Linked DNA regions of Nodosilinea sp. FACHB-141. The protein of the gene in region 2 interacts with the protein of the main gene of each other region in a pairwise test. Links are inferred from orthologs where the notes say so. Each region holds a gene or a part of one and is shown on either strand. Other genes may lie near its edges.

What was found.
Region 1: the proteins of glp (region 2) and H6F59_RS07655 interact in binary tests that used the Escherichia coli proteins (3 or more experiments, as listed by UniProt). The link is inferred for Nodosilinea sp. FACHB-141 from one-to-one orthologs.

The regions. Positions count from the first base shown.
Region 1 is NZ_JACJPP010000007.1:935,253-950,859, forward strand. Bases 6,326-9,118 are described here. They hold H6F59_RS07655 (molybdenum cofactor guanylyltransferase), read right to left. Parts: upstream 8,138-9,118; coding sequence 7,514-8,137; downstream 6,326-7,513. Other genes in these bases: H6F59_RS07650 (hypothetical protein), read left to right, coding at 6,326-7,497; H6F59_RS07660 (DUF167 domain-containing protein), read right to left, coding at 8,150-8,374; H6F59_RS07665 (hypothetical protein), read right to left, coding at 8,371-9,087. Outside these bases: H6F59_RS07620 (translocation/assembly module TamB domain-containing protein), read right to left, coding at 1-1,277; H6F59_RS07625 (DUF3110 domain-containing protein), read left to right, coding at 1,531-1,932; H6F59_RS07630 (DUF4870 domain-containing protein), read left to right, coding at 1,944-2,837; murQ (N-acetylmuramic acid 6-phosphate etherase), read left to right, coding at 2,890-3,840; H6F59_RS07640 (pentapeptide repeat-containing protein), read right to left, coding at 3,837-4,403; H6F59_RS07645 (rhomboid family intramembrane serine protease), read right to left, coding at 4,858-5,589; more of H6F59_RS07650, read left to right, coding at 5,992-6,325; mtnA (S-methyl-5-thioribose-1-phosphate isomerase), read right to left, coding at 9,195-10,247; H6F59_RS07675 (DUF2834 domain-containing protein), read left to right, coding at 10,597-11,286; H6F59_RS07680 (SDR family oxidoreductase), read left to right, coding at 11,361-12,026; H6F59_RS07685 (tocopherol cyclase family protein), read right to left, coding at 12,079-13,152; H6F59_RS07690 (M48 family metallopeptidase), read right to left, coding at 13,498-14,256; H6F59_RS07695 (NUDIX domain-containing protein), read right to left, coding at 14,278-14,727. UniProt on the Escherichia coli protein: Transfers a GMP moiety from GTP to Mo-molybdopterin (Mo-MPT) cofactor (Moco or molybdenum cofactor) to form Mo-molybdopterin guanine dinucleotide (Mo-MGD) cofactor.
Region 2 is NZ_JACJPP010000013.1:505,255-517,116, reverse strand. What follows is about bases 6,042-9,010. They hold glp (gephyrin-like molybdotransferase Glp), read right to left. Parts: upstream 8,160-9,010; coding sequence 6,924-8,159; downstream 6,042-6,923. Other genes in these bases: H6F59_RS16140 (tetratricopeptide repeat protein), read right to left, coding at 8,748-9,010; H6F59_RS16145 (hypothetical protein), read right to left, coding at 8,392-8,610; H6F59_RS16155 (hypothetical protein), read left to right, coding at 6,514-6,900; H6F59_RS16160 (A24 family peptidase), read left to right, coding at 6,042-6,272. Outside these bases: photosystem I core protein PsaB, read left to right, coding at 1-1,218; H6F59_RS16180 (DnaJ domain-containing protein), read left to right, coding at 1,360-2,853; H6F59_RS16175 (electron transporter), read right to left, coding at 3,178-3,375; photosystem II assembly protein Psb34, read right to left, coding at 3,417-3,590; H6F59_RS16165 (PLP-dependent aspartate aminotransferase family protein), read right to left, coding at 4,071-5,210; more of H6F59_RS16160, read left to right, coding at 5,460-6,041; more of H6F59_RS16140, read right to left, coding at 9,011-9,566; H6F59_RS16135 (RMD1 family protein), read right to left, coding at 9,575-10,408; H6F59_RS16130 (cyclic nucleotide-binding domain-containing protein), read left to right, coding at 10,681-11,256; H6F59_RS16125 (FHA domain-containing protein), read left to right, coding at 11,633-11,862. UniProt on the Escherichia coli protein: Catalyzes the insertion of molybdate into adenylated molybdopterin with the concomitant release of AMP.

The DNA.
Region 1 (15,607 bases), on a different replicon or contig from region 2:
AAAGGCCCAGTCATGGTAACGTCGGCCCCAAAGGTGCCGCTGGCCTCTACTGGCAGACTTCTGTCCAGCAGTTCAGAGGCCTGAGCTACGGTAAACGGGTTGACCTGGCCGCTGAGGTTGTAGCCCTCATCTAAGTTGAGGCTGCCCCCAGCGCGGGCGGTCAGATCGCCCATGCTGGCGGTAGCATTCTCAAATTCGAAGGTGCGGCCCCGAAAGCGCACGTCGCCCTGAGCATTTTGCAGGGGCTCGGGCAGAATGGGGTGGACTACGCTGCCCTCCTCTATCCGAGCCGTGCCTACGACGTTGGTAGGGATGCCGCGACCGCTTTCAATATCGGCCTGCCCACTGATTACGCCAGCGGGAAACTGCACCGGTAGGGGCTCCTCCAGAAAGGAGTCAACCAGGGGCATGATGTCGGTGGTCCGAGCCTTCTGGGTGCGCAAACTAATATTGGCCCGTAGGCCAGGGCCAGGCGCCTCGGTTGGGTCGACCGGAGAATCGGCGGTTTCGCTGGGGGTCTCTTTAGGCGGTGGCAGTAGCACCGACCCGGTGAGATCCAGGTTGCCCCCCTGGATGGATTCACCGCTAAGTTTTAAGTCAAGCTGCCGAGTTTCGATCGGTGAATCAGGAGCCTCGGGTACCTCAATGAAAGTTTCGTTGAAGTCGAGCTGGCCCTGCAAGTTTTCGATCGCCACCCGCACCGGCTCAACATCCCCCTGGACGTAGGGCACCATGGTCAACTGAGAATCTTTGACGTAGAGCCGATCGAGATTCACGTTGATGAAGGGATCGCGCTCCGGATCGCGTTCAGATAGCTCTAGGTCTAGGTCAAACCACTCGCGTTCGGCATTCTGCTCCAGGTAAAGCTCTCCCTGCTCTAGGGTCACCGTGAGGGGCAGTTCTCGCCGCCACAAATCCCACAGCTTAAACTGCACCTCTACCGCTGCCAGTGACAGACTATCGGGATCCGTTGGTGTTGGTGGAATTTTAGATGGCCCCAGCCGCACCCCCGATAGACCTACCCGTTCCACCGGTCCCAGTTCCACTGGGCGTTCAAGGGCCTCCGATAGCTCTCTGGCCAGTAAGGGCACGAGATTATTTCGGCTCCACAACCAGCCCCCGAGCGCCGCTGCACCTCCCAACACCAGCAGCGCGCCCAGCAACAGGCCCGCTGTAAGCCAACGGCCGCTGCCGCCCGCCTCCGGCTCTTGAAAGGTCTCCGGTTCTTGAGAAGTTTCTGGTTCTCGAGAAGGCTCTGGTTCTTGAGAAGGGGTCATACCCGTTTACGCCACCGCAGAACACCCACCAATAGTAATGAACTCCCCGCTTTCTGCCTACCACTTCCGATGAACTTAATGGTCGGTGCTATCTGTAGTGAAACTACTGGGCTCGATCGCGAAGAAACCTGAATCGCCCAGCTTCAGTCACCTAACTGGGATCTTCAAGCCATAGACGACCACTGAGGCAGCTTTGTTCGCGGGGCAGCGGCCCGGTACAGTAAATAAGTAATGCTGTTAGCGAGATAGGGCCATGGTGGTGTACGTGCTGTTGTTTAATGCCCGCACCGACAACGAGGGTATTCATGCCGAAACCATTAACGGGCAGAACATAATCTTGATGTTTGAGCATGAGGACGACGCCATCCGCTATGCCCTGATGCTGGAGGCTCAAGACTTTCCAGAGGCCACCGTGGAGGGGTTCGACCAGGCTGAAATTGAAGAATTTTGCGAATCTGCTGAGTACGGCTATCGCCTGGTACCTGAGGGCACCCTGGCGGTACCCCCCGATCAAACCCTCGAGGAAATTACCTGGGACCCCGACGATCCCGATGCCGTTGCTCCGCTGGCCGACAGTGCTCCGCCCACCGACGATGGCGGCCTTTCTCAAGCCGAGCTAGACCGCATGCGCCAGCAGCTTGAGAAACTGCTCTAGGGTCACGAGCAATGTCAACGCCTACCTCAACCCTGATTGCCCGAGCCCGCCAGGGCGATGCCCACGCGATCGCCCAGTTACTGACTCCTTCTTTGTCCGCCGGTGTGGTCGCTCGTGGCCAGTGGCGGGGCACCATGCTCCACCTCGATTTAGAAGCTGAGACGGCTATCCCTCAAAACCTGGTGGTGCCCCATATTCGCCGTGGGCTGATGCGCCTGGGGTTAACTTGCCCCATAGATGGCGTGTGGGTCAGCGGGCGACAAACCGGTGCTGACACCGCCGACTGGCAAGAATGCTTCAGTCTCACGGGTGCGTTCAACCCAGCGGATGCTCAGGCGGCTGGAGCGGCTGAGGATGCTATCAGTGCAAGTCCGCCTGCTGCCGCGGAGAACGCTGAGTCAACAGCACTGCTACAGGATTTTTCGACTGAGGAGTCGGATCCCCCGCCGGTCGTCAGCACGCCGCCAGCGCATTCCGCTTCAGACAAGGACAGGGAGGGGATGCCAAACGCGACCCTAGTCGCGCTGACTCACTTGGTGCCGCTGGTGAGCTATCTGGCGGTTGGTGGCCAGTGGCTAGGGGGATGGCCGCTGTTTTGGGGAAGTTCGTTTTTGCTGCCCTGGCGGTTAGTGGCACCCCTAGCGCTGCTGTTAGCTAAAGGCGCGGGATCTGGGGCAAATCCCAATGCTGCCTTCGTTCAGAGTCAAGCCAAAGCGGCTCTGAACTTTCAGCTAACGATGCTCATTGCTTGGATCGTGACCATTGCGCTGATGTTTGTTTTGGTAGGCTTTTTGCTGGTAGTGCCCCTGGCCCTGATCGAAATCGTCAGCTGCATTGTGGCAACGACTCAGGCCGCTGAGGGCAAGCCCGTCCGATATGCGATCGCCATTCGGTTTGTGCGCTAGACCCGCCATCCCTTACATTAGCGGCATTGTATATGCCTTCTGGATGCTGCCTGTGACCGCTAATTCTTCCCTTGCTAACCCTGCCGACCCCGCCGATCGCGGCCACCTGCTGACTGAGCAAGCCAACCCCCGCAGTGCCCAGCTCGATCGGCTCAGCGCGCTGGAACTCGTTGATTTGTTTAACGGTGAAGACCAACGTACCCTAGCGGCGATTGCTGGGGCTAGGGAAGCGCTGGCAGCAGCGATCGATGCCGCTAGCGAGGCGCTGCGCCAGGGGGGGCGGCTGTTTTATGTGGGCGCAGGCACCAGCGGTCGTCTGGGGGTGCTCGATGCGGCAGAGTGCCCGCCCACCTTTTGCACCCCGCCTGAGCTAGTGCAAGGCATTATCGCCGGAGGATCTGGGGCGCTAGTGAAAAGCTCGGAGGGGCTGGAGGATATTGCTGAAGACGGGGCAGCGGCGATCGCCGAGCGCGACGTGCAGTCCCACGATGTGGTGGTGGGCATCACCGCTGGGGGCACGACGCCCTACGTCCAGGGGGCGATCGCCGCTGCGAATCAACGCGGTGCCACCACCGTGTTTATGGCCTGCGTGCCCGCTGACCAGGTGCCCACCGAAGCCGACATTGACATTCGTCTGCTGGTTGGCCCAGAGCTGCTGGCAGGCTCGACCCGGCTCAAGGCGGGCACAGCCACCAAAATGGCCCTCAACATTCTCTCGACGGGGGTGATGGTGCGCCTGGGCAAGGTTTACGGCAACCGCATGGTCGATGTGGCGGTGACTAATACCAAACTGCGCGATCGCGCCCTGCGCATTCTCTGTGATCTGACCGATCTCGACCGTGAGGCCGCCGCTGGCCTACTCGATCGCAGCCACCAGCAGGTCAAACTGGCTCTGATGATGCACCTAGGCAACCTCGATGCCCAGGCGGCGGCTGAGCGCTTAGCTCAGCACCAGGGGCAGCTGCGGCAGGCTTTGACTGACAGAGCCGAGGGAGAGGCCTAAACCTTGGAGGACAGCTCGGGGTGAGGTGGTTCGGCTTCGTCTAGCCAGGCGCGATCGAGGCGAGTGCCCTCAAGCTGGGCAAGCCCTAGAGTTGTATTCCGCAGGTTGGCGCCAGTGAGGTCGGCACCGCGCAGATCGGCGTCTGTGAGGTCGGCACCGCGCAAATCGGCGTAGCTGAGGTTGGCGTTGCGCAGGTCAGCGCCAATGAGAGTGCTGTAGTGCAGGGTGGCCAGGCGTAAGTCGCTACAGCGCAGGTTAGCCCCCGTTAGGTTGACCCGGCTGAGTTCAGCTCGAATCAAAACCGCACGAGCCAGGTCGGCACCTTCGAGATCGGCATTTTCTAAATTGGCGCGCCACAGATTGCAGCCGCCCAGTTTAGCCCCGGCCAGCATGGCCCGGTGTAGATTGATCGATGCCAGATTGGCCTGGCCCAAATTGATACCGGGCAACTCTAGTCCAGGCATCCATGCTTCGTGGAAATCGAGGTGGCTAAAATCGCGGCGACCAGCGGCATACAGGTCTAATACTTGGTCCATGGTTACGGGGATGGATTGAGAATCCATAGGACTGTTACTACCCATCGACACTACTCCAGCCGGTTCTGCCGTTCGGGCAGATGATCGCTCACCCGCTTTCGGATGACCTCAACACGTTGCTAATTGCTACACATTTGTAAACTAATGTAACAACTTCTTGTCCTCGTGGCAAGCGCAGCAATAGATGCCGACCTTGGCTACAAAAGCTGTCGGCAACTTGAAATCTGCAAAGCGCTTTAATCCACTTTGCTTGTCTGCATATCTAAATGCCCACAGGCAGACTAACCCGGCTGAAGGAATCAATCAGCCAAAATTATTGCTGTGGTCTTTAGTGGCCTTCGGCTTTGGCAGAAGCTTTAGGGGCAGTTGCTCGGCAGGGCACTCTTCCTGTGTTGGAGCCTTGGGCCAAAGGGTGAGAAGGCCGACTTTGCCAAGTTCACGGGGCTTGCCCAACTGATGCTTTTCTACCTCCGCTAAGCAACTACTCGGCGCTTGGTGTCTCAGCGCCAACCTCTAGACTAGGCTGGCTAAACAGACCAAATACGGGGCCCACCAGCGCCCCAATGGCAAAGCCGCCGGCGTGGGCCCAATAGGCAATACCGCCGCTTTCCATACCGATCATGGCCGGAGCCCCAAGGCTGGCGAAGCCGTAGAATGCCTGCTGCACAAACCAAATGCCCAGATAAAATAACGCCGGAATTCTCAGCGGTAGAGGAAAAGGCCCTAGGGGTACCAGGGTGAGAATGCGCACCTCTGGGAAACGGAAGATGTAGGCCCCCATGACGCCCGCGATCGCGCCGCTGGCCCCCAAAGACGGAATCTCTGAACCCATGGCAAAGAACCACTGAGCTAGGTTAGCCAGCACGCCGCACAGCAGGTAAAACACCAAAAACCGCCCGTGCCCCATTTGGTCTTCGACGTTATTGCCAAAGATCCACAGGTAGAGCATGTTGCCGGCCACATGCAAAAAGCCACCGTGGAGAAACTGGCTGGTGAATATGGTCACCCATTCTTCAGCGTTGGGGGCTGAGACTCCCGTAGTGAAGCTAGTGGAAAGTTCGTCGGGCACTAAGGCCCAGCTGTGGAAAAAATCGGTTAATCCGTAGGCGGGCAAGCTGAGCTCATAGACAAAAATGGCTATGTTGAGCGCAATCAGCCCGTAGGTGACGTAGGGCGTACGCTGACCTGGGTTGTAGTCTTTTAGGGGTACCACCAGTGACCTCGCAAATAGTGCTGGAGACAAAGACACTATTACAGAGTGTTCAAAAAATGAAAATCTGTCTCTGGTTGGCCTTTGCGCCAGAGCTAGCGGCCTGCCGGTAGCAGAATGAACTCGGTATGTGGTGCTCGTGAGGCAATTGTCGTTGCGCCTGAAAGCCACCTGGATTTTGAATGCGGGGTTTGAGAATGCGATCGCTGGCGACCGACACAGATAGCTAAACTCAGAAGGAGCATGAAACCTGCTCTCACTATCCGTTTTGGGCAAGGGTATGGAGGTGAAGATCCAATGGGAATGCTGTCTGCTCAGCGACACAATTTTCTACACTGGGATGAGGGGCTGGGGCACAGCACTATTTCTAGGAACTACCATTCGTCACCACGCCCTCGAACAGCCATGACTAAACTCTTCACTTCTCGCGCTGGGTTAGTGATATCGCTGTCGTTGGGCACGCTGCTCTCCTGCTGCATTGGCCCTCCTGGCCCTCAAGGCATGCCCAAGGCTGGCAACGGCGAAGCGGCGGCAGCGGTGCCCGCTGACCCCTGGCATGGGGCCATTGGTGAAGCCAACCGAGCCAGCCAGCTAGCGGCAACCGCTGCGACCGCTGCCCAATGGCAGCAGGTGGCCGGGGCCTGGGGGCGATCGCTGACCCTGCTGCAAACCATCCCTGCCGATGACCCCCGCCATGTCTTTAGCCAGCGCAAGGCCCGCGAATATCAACAAAACTTGCTGCTGGCTTACCAAAAAGCCGATCAGCAGGGGCTGCCCCGCGCCTTTCCGGCCTTAGGCAGCGATGTGCTCGATGAGCAAGCCAGCCTTTACCGGGCCTACGTTGCGGCGCAGGGACCGCCAGATGTGCTGATTGTAGGCAGTTCGCGATCGCTGCAAGGCATTGACCCCCAGGTATTGCAACAGGCGCTGGCGGTGGAGGGCTACCCTGGCTTAAGGGTTTACAACTTTAGCGTTAACGGCGCCACAGCCCAGGTGGTGAGCTTTGTCACCCGGCAGCTGTTGGCCACCGACCTGCACCCTCGGCTAATTGTCTGGGCTGAGGGCTCCCGCGCTTTCAACAGCGGCCGGCTTGACCGCACCTTTGCCGAAATTTTGGCGTCTCCAGGCTATGCCGCCGTGCAGGAGGGCGCGAAGCTGACTCTGCAAGCCCAAACCCCTTCTGCCTCTGCCCCCGAGGATCTCACCGAGGCGTCCGCTGAAGCTGGCGCGTCCTCTGAAGACAACGAGGATTCTGAAGCTGAAGTGTCTGAACCAATCTTTGAAGATGGGACTGAGCCCGCTGAAGAGTCTGAGGAAGCCGCTGAAGAATCTACTAAAACCCCCGACAACGCTTCAGAAACTTCATCTGAAACAGCCGTCGCCAGCTATGGAACGGTACCGCTGACCGCAATTAATTCTCAAGGTTTTTTAGCTGTTAACGATCAGTTCAACCCAGCGGTGTATTACCGTCGCTTTCCTCGGGTGCGCGGCCAGTACGACGATGCCTACCGTGCCTTTCGCTTGGAGGGGGTGCAGACATTATCTTTGGCAGCGATGACCCAATTTTTGGAGAGTCAAGGCATTCCATTGGTGTTTGTGAACTTGCCCCTCAGCAACGACTACCTAGACGAGGCACGTACGCCTTACGAGCGCCAGTTTCAACGGTTTTTGCAGACCTGGGCTAACCGAGGTGCCTTTACTTTGGTGGATCGGTTAGAGGAGTGGCGCTGGCAGTCTCACCTATTTGCTGACCCCAGCCATGTCAACCGCTACGGGGCGCGGGAGATGGCCCGACTGCTAGCCGCCGAGCGCCGCATTCCCTGGCCCCAAGCCGAGTCGCCTGACGAGGCCGATACCCCAACTGAAGCTGAGACGGAAAGCTCTGACAATTCGTCTCCACCAGGAGAGTAACCACCGTGGGACAGCGCTAGGAATCCTTGGTTTTTTGCCACTCGGCCAGCTCGCTGGGCGTGTTGACGTTGACGAACATAGCTTCATCAATGTCGGGGATGGGGGCGATCGCCTGCTGATCGAGCCAGGCTTGCAGCGATCGCTCGCCGGTCGCCGCATACTGCTCTAAGGCATCCAGCGCGGCGACCCGGTAAAACCCACACAGCGGTTCCCAGCGGTGCTGACGTTTGGGCAGATAGGCCAGGTATTGTAGTTCCAGTTTGGCCAATTGATTGCGCCAAGCCGTCAGTACTGCTGCCGATAGGTTGGGCATATCGCAGGCCAAGACCAGCACCCATTTGGGTGGCTCTGGTTGGGTTTTTAGAACGTTTAGGGCTGTTATGAGCGCCATCAGCGGCCCCTGAAACGTGCCGGCTTGGCCTGGACTAGGAGTTTCTACGATAAAACCGATCGCATTGGGCAAGGTAGGGCGATAGCGATCGGGCCAGGGAGTAACGACAGACACGCGATCGGTACACTGCAGCGCAATCCGGCAGGTGCGCTGAATCAGCGTTTCTTCACCAATTGGAATCAGGCCTTTGTCGCGCCCCATCCGCGAGCTGCGGCCCCCCGCCAAAATCACGGTAGCCAGGAAGGTCATGTCATCGAGGCCCTACGCATCAATTTCGACTCGCTTAATGCGGGCCGTGTGTCCCGACCTAATGTGTACCTGAGTTTTGGGAATATCCAAGCCTTGGGCCAGCAGGACAATTAGCTCTTGGTTGGCCCTACCATCCTGGGGTGGGGCTTTGAGGTGGAGTAGCCAGCTGCCATCGTCGAGATGGACGGCTTTTTGCTGCTTGGCGTTGGGTTTCACCCGCACCGTCAGCACCGTCATGCTTTGTTCTGGGCTATGGCACCCTGGGCAACCTTGCGCAGCCGGGCGGCATCGGCCCAAACCAGCCCCTTAAAGAAGTAGATGATGCCGGTGAGAAAGGCTAAAACCATATAAAACAGACGAATACCCCAGCCAGCCCCGTCAAAAATCATGGAGAACACGCCTGGCTCAATGCCGCTGAAGCGGGTGAGCTCGGAGCGAAACCACTTTTGGTCTTCAACCATGCGCTTGAGCTCAGCCACGGTGGCAGGCAGAATGGGCATCCGGGTCGTTGTGGTGTAATAGCCCCAAAAGCCCTGGCTGCCGCCTTCGCTGGAGAGCGCTTGGTTGGCCAGCGCCGTAATTTCTTGGCGAGACAGGCCTGACTCGGCGGTAAGCTGACTGAGCCATAGGTGATGCCGTAGCCAGTAGCTGCTAAAAAACACCAGCGGCAGCACTATAACCAGGGCAATAGACTTAATCACCACAGAGGTTTTGGCGGCCAGGTGACGCGAGGCTGCCCCCAGCCCAAAACCCAAAAAAGCAAATAATATAATGACGCTCAGCTCGACAATCTCAAGGCTTTTGAGCCAACCACCCAAAATGGGAATGGGGTGCAAAAATGCCTCCGCTGCCCAAGTAATAAAAAACCGTGCTGCCAAGACAGCCGCAGTAATGGCAACAACCGTCAGCAAATACCGAGACACATTGGCTGAGGGGCGCGGGATGGGCATGGTTAGGAATGACGAAAACAGGGCGGGGGCAAATAATGCCCTTAATCATAATGGTGATTCGATATCTGGCTTTTAATCGAGAAGAAAAGTTAGTTATCTAGATGGTACTAAAGCTGGCTGACTCTCTCCAGTTGATGAGACGCAAAGGCTCCTTTTTCGGTCACGATCGCGGTAATTAAACCAGCTGGAGTAACGTCTGAGGCGGGGTTGTAAAATTCTGCGCCGTTGGGAGATGTGACGCGATCGCCCAGTTCGTAAATCTCCTCAGGGGGGTGTTCTGCGATCGCCATCCCTTCCCCACTGGCGATCATGAGATCAATGGTCGATGCCGAGGCTGCCACCACAAACGGAATGTTGTGGGCCTTGGCCACCAGGGCTAGGCTATAGGTGCCAATTTTGCTGAGGGTGTCGCCGTTGGCGGCAATGCGATCGGCGCCGGCCAGCACCCCGTGGATCAGCCCCCGCTGCATGCAGTGGGCCGCCATGCTGTCAGTTACTACAGTTACCGGAATGCCTTCCTGCACACATTCCCAGGCGGTGAGGCGCGAGCCTTGAAAGGTGGGGCGGGTTTCGGCAGCGTAAATGCGCTCTAGGCGGCCTGCTTGCCACAGCGATCGCATAATGCCCAGCGACGTGCCATAGCCCGAAGTCGCCAGCGCTCCATGGTTACAGTGGGTCAACAGAGTTAGCTTATCCGGGCTCTGGGGCAACACCGCAATGCCGTAGTCGCCGATGGCGTGACACAGGCTAAAATCCTCTGCCTGCATCGCCTGGGCCTCGGCCAAGAGCTGACCCCTGACCACCTCAATGGCGTCGCTGGAGTGGTGGGCCACCGCCAGCATTCTGTCTACCGCCCACTGCAGGTGGGCCTTGTCTGGCCGGGTCTGCTTAAACTGGTCGCCGATCGCCTCCAAGCGTTCCCAAAAGGCGATCGGGTCGTCGGTGTGAATCTCGGTCGCCCCTAGGTAAAGGCCGTAGGCGGCCGCTAACCCCATGGCCGAACCGCCCTGGACAATGCCAGAACGGAGCGATCGCACTACGTCGTCGCAGCGGCGAATTGACACAATGTTGTAGCGCTCCGGCAGCTGCCGCTGGTCGATCAACACCAAGTGATCGTCTTGCCACACCACCGGATAAACGTGGGTATCGCTAGGGGCCATCATCACAGTTTCGACGCAGTAAAAGGGCAGCCGTACAGCCAATGACATTCAGTATGGGGGTTTCTGAGCCCCTGTCAATGCAGTTACCCTCCGTGAAGTCAGGGAGCAAGTCGTGGACTAGTCAGTCCCGTCTATCGGCTACCACTGCTGGGGCTTGTCCCATAGCCGGCGAGATCTGGGTTGAGACAGCTTAAAGCGCCAAGATTCAAGCCTGTCGGGGAGGTTTTTTACTGTCCGCTCTTCTGTTTTCGTTCTTTTGCCTTACCTCAATTCCTTTATCTGGAGAGAGCACAAGGTGCTTGGCCTATTCCACGATCAAAATCTGGCTCTAATTTGGCGAGAAGGGCGTATGGTAAGGCGATTGCTGCTAGCGACGATTTGGATTGGTTTTTTAGGCTATATCCTTTGGCTGGCCCCGCTCGATCAACCGTTCACTTGGTCATTTGCTCATAACCTGGTGACATTGCAGTGGGGCGAGGTTAACGCCTATCTCATGGTCATCTTTTGGATGATGGGAGTTTGGCCGATGATCTATGCCTGCCTAATGTTTGCTGATGGCCAGACGCAGCCCTTTCCATCTTGGCCGTTTTTTGTGGTGTCAAACTTAGTTGGAGTAATTGGTTTGATCCCTTACTTGCTAGTGCGACAGCGCAACTCAGCCTTCTCTGGTAAAAAAGATTTTTGGCTCGACCTGCTAGACCGACGCTCTACCGGGGTTGCACTGCTGCTCACCACCCTAATGCTGTTCACCATTGCGGTTACGGTCGGCGACTGGAACGACTATGTGACGCAGTTTCGCAGCTACGCCTTTGTTCATCTAATTTCCTTAGACTTTTGCCTGATGGGGCTGATCTTTCCGCTGACGTCGCTGATTGACGACGATATGCAGCGGCGAGGGGTCTACCGAACCGAGAGGGTTTGGGCGATCGCCCTGGTGCCCTTGTTTGGCCCATTGATCTATCTGTGTTGGCGACCGGCACTGCTCAACCTACCGTCCACCCAAGAAACGCTCAGCAACGGTTTTTCTAGGGCTCTGTGATACGTTTTTGATTTAGCTGATGCATCCTTGGCCGTTTTAGCCCGCCAACGTTGAACCCCCTCAGAATTAACTCTATGGCTACCTATGTGATTACCGGCGCAAACCGCGGCATTGGCTACGAATATTGTCGGCAGCTTCAGCAGCGGGGCGATCGCGTCATTGCCGTATGCCGTCAGCCCTCCGACGAGCTAACCACCCTGGGGGTGCAGCTAGAAACGGGCATCGACCTCACCGATGAAGCTGCCGTCGCTGACCTGACCCAGCGGCTCAACGGCACCGCGATCGATGTGCTGATCAACAATGCTGGCATGGCAGAGCGCGTCACCCTAGACAATCTGGATTTTGACAGCATTCGGCGGCAGTTTGAGGTGAATGCGATCGCCCCACTGCGGCTGACGTCGGCGCTGCTGCCCTATTTGGGCCACGGGGCAAAGGTGGCAATCATGACCAGCCGCATGGGGTCGATCGCCGACAATACCTCCGGCGGCTCTTATGGCTATCGCATGTCGAAGGTGGCACTATCGATGGCGGGCAAGTCGTTGGCCCACGACCTCAAGCCTAAGGGCATCGCCGTGGCAATTTTGCACCCAGGACTGGTGCAGACCCGCATGACGGGGTTTACCAATAGCGGCATCACCCCAGAAGAGTCGGTCAAAGGACTGCTGGCCCGCATCGACGAGCTAACCCTGGAGAATTCCGGCACCTTCTGGCACTCGAATGGAGAGGTATTGCCCTGGTAGCTAGAAATGCTTCTGACTCTAAATCTTTGTCGGGAGCTATATTCCAGCACCATTACTCCTTGACCCAGGGCCCATCCCAGGGGCCGCCACCGGTTTCTAGCCCGGCTTGGGTGCTGGTGGCGGCGATTACTAGATCCAACTCGCTGCCCCGCCGCTGCCAGAGCTTGAGGCTGAGGTCGCCCAGGGCCGTGTCGCGACAGCAGAAGGCCATACCGTTGTGGGTTGGTGCCCGCAGTGGAATCCCAGGGAGATCGGTAGTGCCAATAACTTCAACCACATAGTCAGGACGCTCGCACTGCATGTGCCAGTAGCCCCAGGGGGTTATGTGCCAAGTGACACGAGCATTCCAGGGCACAAACTCGTAAAATTTGCCGCCGTGGTGAATCCCCACCATCGCTACCGACTCCATCCAAGTCAGCACCTGGCGGCGACCGCCCCCAGCGGTGAGGGCGAGGTCAGGCACACCATCAAAGGCGTTGCAGTTGAGCCAAAACCACTTTTGCGGAAACGATCGCCCCCAATTTTTCTCGCTATAGGTAGGGGCATTGGCGAACTCATACCGCTGCCCCTGCCACTCAATCCACCCCGTGGCGTGGCCGTGGGCCATGAGAATTTGCCAGCCCGGCTCAAAGATTGGCAGGCTAGAGAGCAGACCCGCGGTGGATTGCTGAGGTTGGCCAGTGCTACCCCAGCCATAGACTGGCTCGGTGTAATACTGCCAAGCCACGGGTCCTAGAACAGGATCATTCAAACAACCCTGATGCCAGGTTGCCGTCACCTGATAGCCTTCCGATATTTGATCCTTAAATTCTGACGATGACAGCAGGCGAGGCTGAGTTTTGGTTTTTCCCCGCCAGTGGCCTAGCCCCAGACCCTCTTCCCAAGCCCAAAATTGCCCCACATCGGGAAAAGTGCGCCAAAAGTAGCTGTCATCCGGACCTAGAATTTGGGCCGTACCGCCGCTGTGAGGCTGTCCGCCGATATGGCCTTCAATGGAGTACATGAAAGCAAAGGTGTGGCGAGCCTCCGGCAGCGTAAGCCGAAAATACCAACCTTCGAAGAATCGGTTGTCTTTACCATCCCAGTGGTAGCCACTGTGGGGAGTTTGAAGGGGGTGAAGGGGCATGGGGAGTGAGTGGATGGGTAGGAGGGTGGATGGGTGGGAGAGTAGGAGAGGTTTAGTTTTGAGTATTGGATTTTGAGTTGAGTGATCGAACTTTTGATTGCGTATGTGCCGATAGCCTAGAACACAGTCTGAGATCTAGGGGTTGTGCCGCCCACAGGCACATTTGCAGAACATAGGTTTAAACCGATGATCAGCTAGTCCTTTCCGTGGGGTGAAGGGCGGCGGAACGCCATTCTCGATGGGGGTCTGGGGCCAGCGAAATGGCCCCGGCGGCAGACTTGGCTTTTATCAGATATCTGTCACACAACCCGGTGCTTGAAGATCAGCTTTGATCACAAAAATCTTTTAGTCTTCGACCCAGCGGGGAACGTACTGCCACCCATCGCGAATCTCGTCCCGAAACCGCTGATGCCCTGGTTGCTTTTCCTCCACCAGCTGCCAAAAAGCGGCGGAATGATTCATATGCACGGTGTGGCACAGCTCATGAACGAAGACGTAGTGCACCAACTCCGGGGGCAAAAACAGCAGCTTGTAGTTAAGGCTGATGTTTTTGTTGCTAGAGCAACTGGCCCAGCGAGTCTTTTGTCCGCGTATCGAGATGCGGCTAAAGGGCAGGTTGATCACAAAACTCAGCTCCCGCAGCCAGGGGGCAAACTCAGCGCGGGCCTTGCGGCTCAGCCACTGGCGCAGCAGGTCGCCGCACGCGGCACTGTTGTCAATGGGGCCACGCAGTAGCAGGGTTTGGGGGCCGCTTTGGGTCATCGCTAGGGTGCGGGTGGTGGCGGGTTGATAGTTAACCTGCCAGGTTTGATGGCGCGATCGCACCTCGATCTGCCCCGGTTTCTCCTCAAAATGGTTGTCAGTCAGCCCAGCCGTCTGGTGGGCAAGACGCTGGCGCGACCGCCATAGCCAGTCGCGTCGCCGATACAGCAGCTCAGGCACCTGGTGCTGGTCGAACCCCTGGGGTACCACGACCTCGATCTGGCCGTTGAGATGCACTTTGATGGAAACATGGCGGGCGCGATCGCTCTCCCGAATGCGGTAGTCGGGCAGCACCGCCGTCTCAGGCGAGAAAAGCTCCAGCTGTTCAGACGAGTCAGCCATGGGCGGCAGGAACACACTATGTTAAATAGCCTGTTCTATCCTACGGTGCTCTAGAAAAGACAGCAAAATTTGCCGGTGCGGTGGCCCCAACGGGCGCTCTTCACGGGCGCGAGATGAGAACCGCTGGCCCTGATGAATATCATCAACACTCCACAGCCCCAAGTCCAAGCCCTCGGTCAGCACCAGCTGCTCCACCGGCACCACCAGCGGCCCGTGGTAGACGTGGCGTACCACGGTTTCATCCTCCACGCGCTCAAACAGCGATAGCTGAGGCGCAATATAGCCAATTTCTTCCTCTAATTCTCGGTACACCGCCGCGTCGGGGTCTTCGCCGGGTTCAAGGTGACCCCCAAAGAATGCCCAATGGCCCGGCCAGGCAATGGTGGGGATATCGTCGCGCAGCTGGAGGAGGAAGCGATCGCCTTGGTACAGGATGGCGATCGCCACTTCAGGCTTAGTCGTACGGAGCATTACTCACCTATTTCTCACGCTCTATATACATAGAGGTCGATCTCAACCTCATTCTCCGCCGTCTTCATTCCCTACCGACCCGAGCCGCGGCCTTCGTAACAGGCTGAGGCGTCAAATGTAACGCTGCGCTTAACATTATTGTTGCCGAAATAAATACTGCTGGTCATAGGGATGCCTCCTGAGTGGTCATACCACCAGCTACATCGCCAGTACTCAGGATTTCGGAAATTCTAGAGTCTCTACAACCTGCTAAAGATCAAGGGTTGAGTATCAATAATTAACATTAGTTAATAGAAAGAGGGTGCGATCGCCAATTTGGAGGTATCGATCCGTGTATTTATTGAGTTTTGTTAATAGAACCCTGATCTAGTGATCAATTTTGTGATCAGAGCAATTCTGGAAGCCTCATGAATCAAGGGCTTTCGCAGGTTGAATTATTGTAAACCTCAGTCAAAAAGCGTCAAATCGCGAGACTATAATGCTCAAGAGCAATCACCGCCTAAGTATCGATTGTGCCTTTGGGCCATGGCTCACTTGGGTATAGTTCGACCTAAAGCGATTGATTCTCCATTTGCTTTTGTCTAGAGAGAGGAGAGTCTCCATGACAACTACCCCGCGGGAGCGGGAGGCGAAAGCCAAGGTCATCGTAGATAAGGATCCAGTACCTACTTCCTTCGAGAAGTGGGGTAAGCCGGGTCACTTTGATCGGACCTTAGCTAAGGGACCCAAAACCACCACTTGGATTTGGAACCTTCACGCCGACGCTCACGATTTTGATAGTCATACCAGTGACCTAGAAGACATTTCGCGCAAAATCTTTAGTGCGCACTTCGGTCACCTAGCCGTCGTCTTTATCTGGCTCAGCGGCATGTACTTCCAT
Region 2 (11,862 bases):
TCGCTGCACTTCCAGCTAGCGTTTCACCTAGCTTCCCTCGGTGTGATCACCTCCCTGGTGGCGCAGCACATGTATGCGCTACCTCCCTATGCCTTCATGGCTCAGGAGTACACTACTCAGGCAGCGCTCTATACCCACCACCAGTACATCGCTGGATTCATCATGGTGGGGGCCTTTGCCCACGGCGCGATTTTCTTGGTGCGCGACTACGACCCCAAAGCCAACCAGAACAACGTGCTGTACCGCGTGCTGGAGCACAAGGAAGCGATCATCTCGCACCTGAGCTGGGTGTCACTGTTCCTGGGCTTCCACACCCTGGGTCTGTACGTGCACAACGACGTGGTGGTAGCCTTTGGCACCCCCGAAAAGCAGATTCTGGTTGAGCCTGTGTTTGCCCAGTGGGTGCAAGCCTGCTCTGGTAAGCTGCTCTACGGTTTCGACACGCTGCTGTCGAACCCTGACAGCGTGACTCAAACCGCCAATGCTGTTTACCTGCCTGGCTGGTTTGATGCCATTAACAGCAACAAGAACTCGCTGTTTCTGACCATTGGCCCTGGCGACTTCTTGGTTCACCACGCGATCGCCCTCGGCCTGCACACCACCACCCTGATCTTGGTCAAGGGTGCGCTGGATGCCCGCGGTTCGAAGCTGATGCCCGACAAAAAAGACTTCGGCTACAGCTTCCCCTGCGACGGCCCTGGCCGTGGCGGCACCTGCGACATCTCCGCGTGGGATTCGTTCTACCTGGCGATGTTCTGGATGCTGAACACCCTTGGTTGGGTGACCTTCTACTGGCACTGGAAGCATCTTGCTATCTGGTCGGGTAACGTGGCTCAGTTTAATGAGTCGTCTAACTACCTGATGGGCTGGCTGCGCGACTACCTGTGGCTCAACAGCTCTCAGCTAATCAACGGTTACAACCCCTATGGCATGAATAACCTAGCCGTCTGGGCCTGGATGTTCCTCTTTGGGCACCTGGTTTGGGCCACCGGCTTCATGTTCTTGATCTCCTGGCGGGGCTACTGGCAAGAGCTGATTGAAACTCTTGTCTGGGCCCACGAGCGCACTCCCCTAGCGAACCTGGTTCGCTGGAAGGACAAGCCCGTTGCCATGTCGATCATCCAGGGTCGGGTTGTGGGTCTAGCTCACTTCACGGTGGGTTACATCCTCACCTACGCGGCCTTCCTAATCGCTTCGACTTCAAGCCGCTTCGGCTAGGTTGAGCTAGTTAGGTAAGTTAAAGCGCCCCGGTGCAATGCACTGGGGCGCTTTGTTTGTGAGAGTTTTTCTATCTGTAGGGAATTCTGAGGCGTTACATCTTCCTCTGCTTTAGTCGGAAGAGACTGCTTTTGTCGCACCATGTCAGATCTTGACACTTACTACCAGCTATTTGCTCTTAAACCAGGCGCCTCAAAGCAAGACCTGAAGCAAGCCTATAAGCGGCTTGCAAAGCAGTGGCATCCCGATAAATTTGCGAATGACCCTGCCAATGCCAGAATTGCTGAGGAAAAAATTAAAGCTATTAATGTTGCCTATGAAATCCTACAAACCCATCATGTAGGCTTGACGGGGCAGGCAAGCTATGTACAGACCAGCACAACTGTAAAAACTCGAAAGGTAACTCCCCAAGAGTCTTTCGATAAAGCAAAGTTTTTTGCGAAGAAAGAACAGTACACAGAAGCTGCTGAGGAATTGGGCAATGCAGTTAAGCTTGACCCTAAATTTTCTGAGGCGTACTACTTTAGGGGCTTGGTCTTCTCAGAAATCGGTTTTGAGCATAGAAGTGCAAGTGATTTAAGACGAGCCAAAGAGCTGGGTTTTGTGGTTACTAACCTTTGTCCCGAAGTTGCTGGAATGTTTGGCATAAAATATTCGCCTTCTAAGACTAATAGCTATGCCAGCGGAGGAAATCCCAGAACTCAACAAAAACCTCCTGAAGTTAAGAAGCCTAGCTATTCAGCTACGATTCAGCATGAGTCTGTCTTTGCGAAGATCTCAGAGCCGATTTGTGCAGTAGCTATTAGTCCAAACCATAGCTTTCTCGCTCTGGGTAAGAATAACGGCGATATTGACCTTTGGAGTTACAAAGCGAGAAAGCACTTTTTCTGCTTGAAAGGTCATAGGACGGAGATTACAAACCTGATATTTAGCAATGATAATCAGTTTCTTTTTAGTAGCAGCCTTGATGGGGCTGTAAACCTCTGGAGCCTCAACAACGGTTCTCTGGCCAAGTCGATGCTGATCTGCGATCGCGGAGTTACAGCATTTGATCTCTGTTATTCGCGCAAATTTTTCATTGCTGCTGATGCTGCTGGATTCATTCAAACGTGGGACTTCCAAAGGAATAAGAAAATCAAGCAGATAGTTCGTCAAAAAGTAGCGGTTTCTTCAATACTCCTAAATTCGACAGGTGATGGAGCAGTATTTGGCGCTGAAAATGGCACAGTTGGTTTCTGCTATGTTTCTAGAGACGGCAACGTAATGAATCTAAGGGGGCATGGTGAACCTGTGAAAGCCTTAGCTTTCTCATCTGCAAAGCAGCTTTTTGCGTCTAGCAGCCTATCTGGTGAAGTCTGCCTATGGAAGTATCCTAACCGAGAGCCTCAGATTATATTTCAATCACTCCAGCAGACGATCAATGCTTTGGTATTTTGCCACGGTGGACAAGTTCTATGCGGCATAGACAAAACTGGTCAACTCATTATTTGGGATGTTGATTCTGGAGCTGAATTAAACAGTACAACAGCCCATGCAGCAGACGGCTCTAAATTAATTTCTTTATCTAACGATGCTATTCTCAGCGCCAGCTCTGATGGCACAGTTAAAACATTGAACATACAGTTAAATGTGTAGGCTCATAAACGTCTGTAGTTGAGCTAAATCAACGATAATTAGTGTCGGCTAATCATCAGCGCTAGGGGATTGTGATAGCCCCATGGGCAGACCTTCGACTAGTCAGACCCCATCTTCACTGGGTGTAGTGGCGGCGGGTATGTCAACGTTATGAACCGCAGACGGCCCTTATAAGGTAAGTTATTTAGCGCATAGGGCACCTGGCAATCGCACTCAAATTAGATTCTTGTCTCAAAACCGTCTAGCGCTCAAACAGCAAAAACCCCCTTAACCATAGCTAGGGGGTTTTTATATCAGCAAATTTATTAACTAAATTAACATCACCTAGGCCAGAAAACCGAGCCGTTGGCCATTAGCTTTAGCTTTGCGAATTAGAGCTTGGCGCTCTTTGCTATCGATGCCAAAGCGGTTGCAGAAGTTTGTAATGGTCTTGGAGTGAAGGGCAATCGCCTGTCCCCGCAGCTTGTTAAATTTCGGGGTTCCCATGATGTTGCGAACTAGCAGAACCATCGGTGCAAACATAGCGCTTCTCCTCCAAAGACTCTTAGAAACTTCCTGCGAAACTAGCTGACTGCCAAGGTGACCAGCATTAGACCAGCTACGAACAGAGTGGCGATCGCGGCTTGCAGCGCGTAGCCCTTTTGCTGCTCAGGCGAAGGGTAGGACGCGAAATACACTTCGGGCTCTACGGCGTAGTTATTGAGAATGCCGTTGTCGAGTTGGGTAGTGGTGAACATTGCGAGGCCCTCCTGGGGTGCTGAATGTTTCTTCATGTAAACTAATGTAACAGTAATATAACGATATTGCAACAAGTTCTTGCCTTAATTTTGATTATGCGTTAATCCCAGCTTATAGAGGCAGGGTGTTGCTGTTGGAGGTGGTTAGCAGCGGGCAGAAAAGGCCGCGTCAAGCCACGGCGAGCAGTGCTAAACCACGGCGATCGCCCCAGTCTGCGAAATCTCGCAGACTGGGCTCCAAAATGGGCACAACAGATCACCGCTACCTTCGTAACGTTGCGAAGCTTAAAAGCCTATACTTCCCAGGGCTCCCAAGCTCCGGGTTTGCAACCAAAGGCTGAGGATCGGCGAAGACCTTCTCCTACGGCAGGAAAGCGAGAAGCTGAGGGAATGGAGAGAGCAAGAAAATGAAGGGATTGGGCAATGGATTAGGGGCAGCGCCGTTTTTCTAGAGAAATTGGGGAAATCAACAGGATTGAATTATCGGCTTAGGGCTTGCTCCAAATCGGCGATTAGATCGTCTACGTGCTCTAGACCAACGGAGAGTCGCAGCAGGTTAGGCGCGGTTTGAGTGCCTTGCTCAATTGAGGCGCGGTGTTCGATCGCACTGTGGGGGCTGCCAAAGCTAGTGGCACGAGCGATCAGGTTGGTTTTGGCGGCGACTTCCATAGCTCTGTCCTGATCGCCTTTTACTAAGAATGAGAGTAGGCCACCATAGCCCTGCATTTGTTTCTGCGCGACCTCGTGGCCGGGATGCTCGGGTAATCCGGGGTAAAGTACCTGCTCAATGGCGGGATGTTGGGATAGCCAGGTGGCCATGCTTTGGGCTGCCTGGGACTGGGCGCGTACTCGAAGGGGCAAGGTTTGCAGACCGCGCAGCGTCAGCCAGCAGTCGAAGGGAGACGGCACCACGCCGCCGATGGTTTGCACCAGCCGCAACTGCGCAAACAATGGATTGGATTCGCGGGTGACCACCGCGCCGCCAATCACATCCCCATGGCCCGCCAGATACTTAGTAGTAGCGTGAATCACAAAGTCGGCCCCCAGCGTAAGCGGAGTTTGCAGTACTGGGGAGGCAATGGTGTTGTCGCAGGCCAGGTAGGCGTCAGCCTGGTGCGCTAGGTCGGCAATCGCTTGAATGTCAGTAACGGCCAACTGAGGATTAGATGGGGTTTCGATCAGCACCAAACGGGTGTTGGGGCGCAGGGCTTCGGCTACTGCCGCTAAGTCTGTTGTATCCACCAAGGTGTACCTCAAGCCCCACGGGGCAAAAATGTGGCTTAGCATTTGCTGCACGCCAAAGTAGACGCTTTGGGGTGCTATCACATGGTCGGCTGGGCCGAGGGCTTGCAGCAGGCTAAAGGTAGCGGTTGACCCAGAAGCAAAGGTGGCGGTTTCTGACCCTTTTTCCAGGGTGGTTAAGGCTGTTTCGAGGGCGTCGCGGTTGGGGTTGCCGCTGCGACCGTAGACATAGCCTTTGGGATAGCTGCCATCGCCATCCCGCTCAAAAGTGGTGGAAAGATGAATCGGTGCTGTTAGGGCTCCGGTGGCAGGGTCAATGTTTCTGCCGCTGTGGATGGCCTGGGTTTCTGAGGAAAAGGGCGTGGCGTCGGGAGACATAAGATTAGGAAAGATGGGTTGCCCTTGATTTTAGGCACGTTGGCAAAGCCTTGCCATAAGCCGATCGCCCAGCCAGCTATCCATCTGCCTCATCCTGGGCATTCTGAACCTATCCGTTTTACCCATAAATTGGGACAACCATCTGTGGGTCCCGTAGCCCCTTACCCATTTAACCCCCTACTCAACTCCCCACCTCCCAAAGCCTTTCTCCTTCCCCTGCTGCTTTAACATTCTTTTGTCGCCCCCACTATGGATGCCCTCATCACCTCTGCCCTGGTTTTTCTGTTTGGTGCCGCCGTGGGCAGCTTTCTCAATGTGGTGATTTACCGGGTACCAGCGGGGTTATCGCTGCTGCACCCGCCGTCTCGCTGTCCTAAGTGTCATACTCAGCTCAAACCCTACGACAACGTGCCGGTGCTGGGCTGGCTCTGGCTCAAAGGGCGCTGTCGCTACTGCCGTACGTCTATTTCTCCTCGCTACCCGCTGATTGAGGCGTTTACAGGGACGCTGTTTTTGGCGACGTTCTGGCTGTTCGGCCCCACCTGGCTCACGGTGGGCTATTGGCTATTCCTGAGCTGGCTAGTGGCGCTGGCGTTTATTGACATCGACACCCTAATGCTGCCAAATGTGCTCACCCAGTCGGGATTGGGATTGGGGCTGGCGGTGAAGTTTACCCTGCCGCTATTACAGGGTGAATCGTGGCCTAGCCCTATGCAAAGCCTCTTGGGAGGAATCCTAGGGGCGGTCTTGGGCATTTGGCTGTTTGACCTGATCACCCTGTTTGCCTCAGCAGCGTTAGGCCAAACGGCCATGGGGGGCGGCGATGCCAAACTGGCAGCTATGCTAGGGGCGTGGCTAGGCTGGCAGGGAGTGTTGCTCAGCGGATTTTTGGCCTGTGTAGTAGGGGCGGCGGTGGGGGGAGGTGCGATCGCCCTCAAACTCATCAGCCGCCGTCAGCCGATGCCCTTTGGCCCATTTTTAGCGATCGGGGCCGTGATCACGGTGTTCTGGGGTGAAGTGCTGATCGGGGCTTACCGATCGCTGTTTTTCCCCACCCTTTGATCACAACCTAACCACTAGGGTGCAGCACTGAATAGCGGGAGAGCAATTGACTAGTTAAGGAAGCTCACGCCTAAACTCATTTATGTGGCCTGATCGAAAATGGGATCGAAACGCTGCGTAGTCTGCCGTTTGCCGCATTTCTGCCTAAGCTTGAGCCCACAACACTCCCGGATCGTCCACTGTGAAACAACGCCCCCAATTTTTTCAGCTTGTTCCTTGGCCTTGGCGGCTAGCGCCGTGGATGGTCAGACTGATCGCGCTTGTTCTAGGTTGCTCTCTCAACTGGGCTATTTGCCCTGACAGCGCCCTAGCGACTACTTGGTACCCAGTAGCTGAAACTGCCCAAGGCCAGCAGCAGTTTGTCGACATCGATTCTATAAAGCCTCTGGACTGGGGACATGTGCGAGTGGGCAGCTACTACATCGACCGCCGCTCTGGACAGCCCCAGCGCACTGACTATTTAACTGAATATGACTGCGATCGCCGCCGCTTTCGCGATGTCGAGTTCGATGGCCCTGTGGGCAGCGATCGCTGGATGCCCGTTGACCCCGACCCTTTAAATTCTGCGGCAATGGAGTATGCCTGTGCGATGATTGGCCAGAAAAAGCCTGCGGGTGTCGGCTCCTGATCGGAGTTGAGGGTACTGATCTGCTATGAACCCACCACCATCACCGGCACCGTTGCTTCAGCAGAGATTAGCTTCGTCCCCACTGGCACCACTGCCAGCGCGTTCGTTCCCGCCAGGTTGATTAAGTTGCCAGAGTTGTGGCCACCGCCCGCCAACGAAAACTCATAGCCCTGGGCAGTCGTTTCAAGCTTGCCCCACAGATAAGTTTCTCGCTGGCCACCAGCCTTAAGCGCATCGCGAGTTGTGGCGGGCACAAATGTCGGCCCCCAGCCCGTAGCCAGGCCCGATCGCTTCCGCAATGCTGGGGCCACAAATCGCCAAAAGGTCACCAGGGCCGACACTGGGTTTCCCGGCAAGCCAAAGTACAGCGGCGCATTCCCCCCCTCCGCTGGGAATGTAGCCACCGTGAGTGGTTTACCGGGCTTTACTGCCACCGAGCGAATATGCAGCGTCGCTCCCAACTCCGCCAGAATCTCATCTACATAGTCGTAGTCACCGACGGAAACGCCACCAGATGACACAATCATATCTGCCTGGGCCAGCGCTGACTGAATGGCAGTTCTCAACGCTTGGGGCTGGTCGGGCACAATGCCCAGGCTCAGCGGAATCGCGCCTGCCTGCCGCACCAACGCCGCCAGCGCGTACTGGTTAGAGTCCACAATTTGCCCCGGCTGAAGCGGCGCATCGGGCATGACCAGCTCATCGCCTGTGGAGAGAATTGCTACCCGAGGCTGAGGAAACACCGGCACCTGAAGACACTGGGCCGAGGCCAGCACCGCCAGCTCTGGCCCGCCAATGGAGAGGCCTGGGGCCATGAGCGCCTCGCCCGCCCGGCAAAAGCTGCCTCGGTGGCGCACAAACTGCTGCGGCTCTGGGGTTTCTAGCACCAAAACACTATCGCCCTGGCGCTGGGTGACCTCTTGAATCACGATGGTGTCAGCTCCATCGGGCAGCATGGAGCCCGTGAGAATGCGCGCGGCCTGACCTGAGCCGATGGGGAGCTGAGGCGATCGCCCTGCTGGAATCGTCTCTGTCAGCGTCAGCACCTTGGGTTGCTCAGCACTGGCTCCCTGCACATCCTCATAGCGCACGGCATAGCCATCCATCGCTGAATTATCCCAATGGGGAAAATCGAGCGGGCTAGGGATAGCTTTGGCTAAAACACGACCCAGGCAGGCATCTAAGGAAACTTGCTCTACCTCGGTTGGGAGCGGCACTAGATCGAGAATTTTGGCTTCGGCCTCGGCGGCGGGGAGCATGGAAGTGGGGAGATAAGAGGGGTGGGGAAGATAAGGGAGGTGGGGAAGAGGAGGTGGGTATGCCTTGAGTTCGAGACCTGTAGAGAGCGTAGCGTGGCATGCTCGATAAGGAGTAAGGGAGCCGTGGGCATATTCCCAAGGCGAGTGGGAGCGGTAGAGCGGCATTGCTTGTCGCTTAGGCAAGCCCACAGACCAGCCGTTTTCTTAGGAGAGAGAAGCAAGAACGCAGGGGTTAGAAGTCGGGGCGGGTGATTAGGCAGCTAAGGCCCAAGGCAACTGACCCGGCTAGGGTAGCGGCGGCTGAGGCATCGGTGCCGAAGAACACCAGCAAGCTGTAGAGGCCTAGCCCAACGCTAGCTACCAATCCCAGGGGGGTAGTGAGAAAGTCTAAAAACTCCAACAGCCCTTCGAGAAAGCGCAAAAACTGAAGCCAGCGTGCCAGGAGAGACATAGGGTTTACCGATTAGGTAGCGTTGGCCAAAGTGCTAAAAAATCAGCTTAAGGAACTGTCTCTACAATAACTGTCGTGGCTTTAACCAAACGCTTTTGGCCTCATATTCTTCAAACTTTCCTAAGTAAAGGGTTGGTTCAGTAAAGGGCTTGCATCAGGCGCTTGCGGTAGGTGAGGGTGAGCGGGTTGCTGTCACCCAGCAGCTTGAAGACGGTGAGCATAGCCTTGCGACCGGCGTCACTGCGGTAGCTGCGATCGCGCTCCACCACCCCCAAAAAGCCCTCCAGGGCAGCGGCAAAATCGCCCTTTAACGCTGCCTGGCCAGCAGCCCCATAGGCGACATCTAGATCAGAGTCTCCCAGGTCGGTTAAGGATTGGCGCAGGGTGAGCAGACTCCGAATGCCATCGGCTTGGTCAGCGGTGGCGCGATCGCTCGGGTCAATCAAATCCAAATACTGGCTGGCTAGGGCATCATCCCCCTGCACCAGATATACTTGGGCCGCCTTGAGCAAAATCTGACCGTTGTTGGGGTAGCGGGTCAGCAGCGTGGCCAGGGCTGGATAAATCTCTGTTTTGTCGCCGCTGGCTTGAGCAGCTTCAAAGGCCGCCAGATCTTGCTCCAAAGAGGATTGCAGACCTAGACCGGCCAACAACTCCCGCAGCTGTGGCTCAGGCAGCACCCCCACAAACCCCTCCTGCACTTGCCCCTGGCTGACAATGCGCACATCGGGCACCCCTTCAACCTTAAAGGCTTTAGCCAGCTCAGGGTTGGCGTCAATATCGACCTTGGCCAGGGTGAAGTCATACTCCTGGGCCAGCTTTTCGAGCATGGGTTTGAGCAACTGGCAGGGGCCACACCAAGTGGCAAAAAAATCGACCAGCACCGGCTGCTCAAACGAGGGTTGCAGCACCGCTTGCTCAAACTCGGCTTGATTCACGACAATAGACTGTCCCATCGGGTACCTCAGTGGGGGCGGACAAATAGTTCATAGAGCGACAGCAGCACTTCTACCACAATCAGCAGCACCACATACCACTCCAGCCGTAGGCCGGTCTGGTGCCGCTGCAAGTCGAGCACGGTTTCGGTGGTGCGGCTGACCAGGTCGAGCTTGCGCTCTAGGGCCGAGTGGCGATCGCGAATTTCGTATTCGTCTTCTAGGCGGTGGTAGAGGGAGTCGAGCTCGGGGTATTCCCACAGCAGCTCAGGCTTATCGATGATTTCGACTCGACCCACAATTTTGTGTTGAATCATCAGCGTTTGGCCAATCTGCTTGAGCAACTGGTCACCCTGAACACTCGGGCGGTGCTGATGTTGCAGCTCCACGGCGTAGGGCTCAATGCGGTCAAACACAGCCGCCGCACCGATCTCGTAGTAGGCTAGCACCACGCTTTTAGCCATCACATCGGCCACCAAGTGCAGGCGCAACCCATCAAGGGACGACAAAAAAATCAGTCCATTCTGCACTTTGCCGCTGCTGTTAGGGGCCAAGCGAATAGTGGCAGCTTCGGTTTCAGGGTGGTCGATGGGGTTGGCAATGTGAGGCCTGAGGTTGGTAATAAAAGCCTGTTCTGCATCGGCAGAAAGGCCAAACAGCACCACGGCACCGTAGCTAAACAGCACCCCCTGCCCACCTTCTCCAACGGGCACCATCAGCGGCGAAGAAGGCACCAGTGCTGGACCGCTAGGTTTGGCTAGAGCACCTAAATCAATACTTTGGCCCAAAAAATAGGCTCGTACAGCCACGTCGTCGGCGCGATCGGAGGCTGTCGTAACCGTCTCTGATATAACAGTAGTCATGGGAAATTAGGGTAGAAAACAGGCGATATCCGGCAGCTTGAGGGACAGGGTCTCACTCCTTCGGCCGGTGGTGAAACCTGTTGCAGAACGCCGATACTAGAGAAATGTTCCTCACATCCCATCGTAGGTTATGTTAAAAACTGGCACGGGTTGACATCAGGTAGCAATACGGCAATGCCCTTGGCTAGCCTCTGTCTCTAAAAGTGCAAGCCAATTGGGTGCCGTTATCACCGCCATGGGCGGTTCGGATATTGTGATGTAGGGCCGCAGCCATGAAGCGTGTGGTATTTATTCTTGGGGTTTTAGAAGACGAAGACGTTGACTGGCTGATTGATGCTGGTCAGCGTCGAGAACTGCAACCGGGAGAGGTGTTGATTCGTGAGGGTGCCGCCTGCGACGATATTTTCCTCATTCTAAACGGTAGCTTGGAGGTTTCGGTGGCAGCCATGGGCGACCAGTCCGTTGCCCAGCTGGCAACTGGTGAGGTGGTCGGCGAAATGTCGTTTGTTGACGGTCAACCACCTTCTGCGACGGTGACGGCCCTCGAACCTGGTATTGTGCTGGCTATTTCCTGTAGTCAGCTGCGCCACAAGCTCCAGCAAGATATGTGGTTTGCCTCGCGCTTTTATCGAGCTTTGGCCATTTTGCTCTCTAGCCGCCTGCGCAGCACCGTCAAGCATTTGCAGGGCGAACACTGGCGTCCTGTGGCTAACCCCGACGATGCCGGGCTCGACGAGATGGGCGATATGCTCTCTATGGGCAATATTCGCTTTGACTGGATGCTCAAGCGTCTGCGCAACGTTAACTCTAACCCCTGGGAAGAACTTGAGGTGGACTCTGCCGACTAGGGCTTTTTCTAACATTCAGTCTCTAAGGTTCTGCCGCTTGGCTCCGTTAATCGAAGCGATAAGTCAAACATTTTTGATGAATGCAGCTCATATTCATCGCCTAAGAAAGATTCTGCTACCATTCAGGCAAGGCAACTAGGGGGTAATATAGAGCAACCGTTGGGCACACCCCCATGGCTATGCCCCTTCTGGCTAAAGGTAAGCTGGCGTAAGTGAGCTTAAGTTTGGGCTATATCTGCGGTGGTTAAACTGGCTCACAGGAGCGATCGCGGCGATGGGGTGGGTTAAACGCGATATGCTCTACGTTTCCCTGGTGATTAAGGTCGTCGTTCCATTCTCAACCGATTCTGAGCTCCGTTTTTGCTAGTGACAGCACATGCCACTCCACACCAAACTCAGTAATATTCTCATTGTTGAAGATAGTAAAGGCCGCCGAGAAATTGTCTTGGATGGGTCGGTATACTCCATCGGGCGAGATCCTAAGTGCGACATTCGCCTGTCGTCGCAGTTTGTGTCGCGGCATCACGCCACCCTGGTGCAGCTGCCGAAGGACGATGACACGTTTTACTACCGCATAGTTGACGGCAACCTAAAGGGCAAACCCAG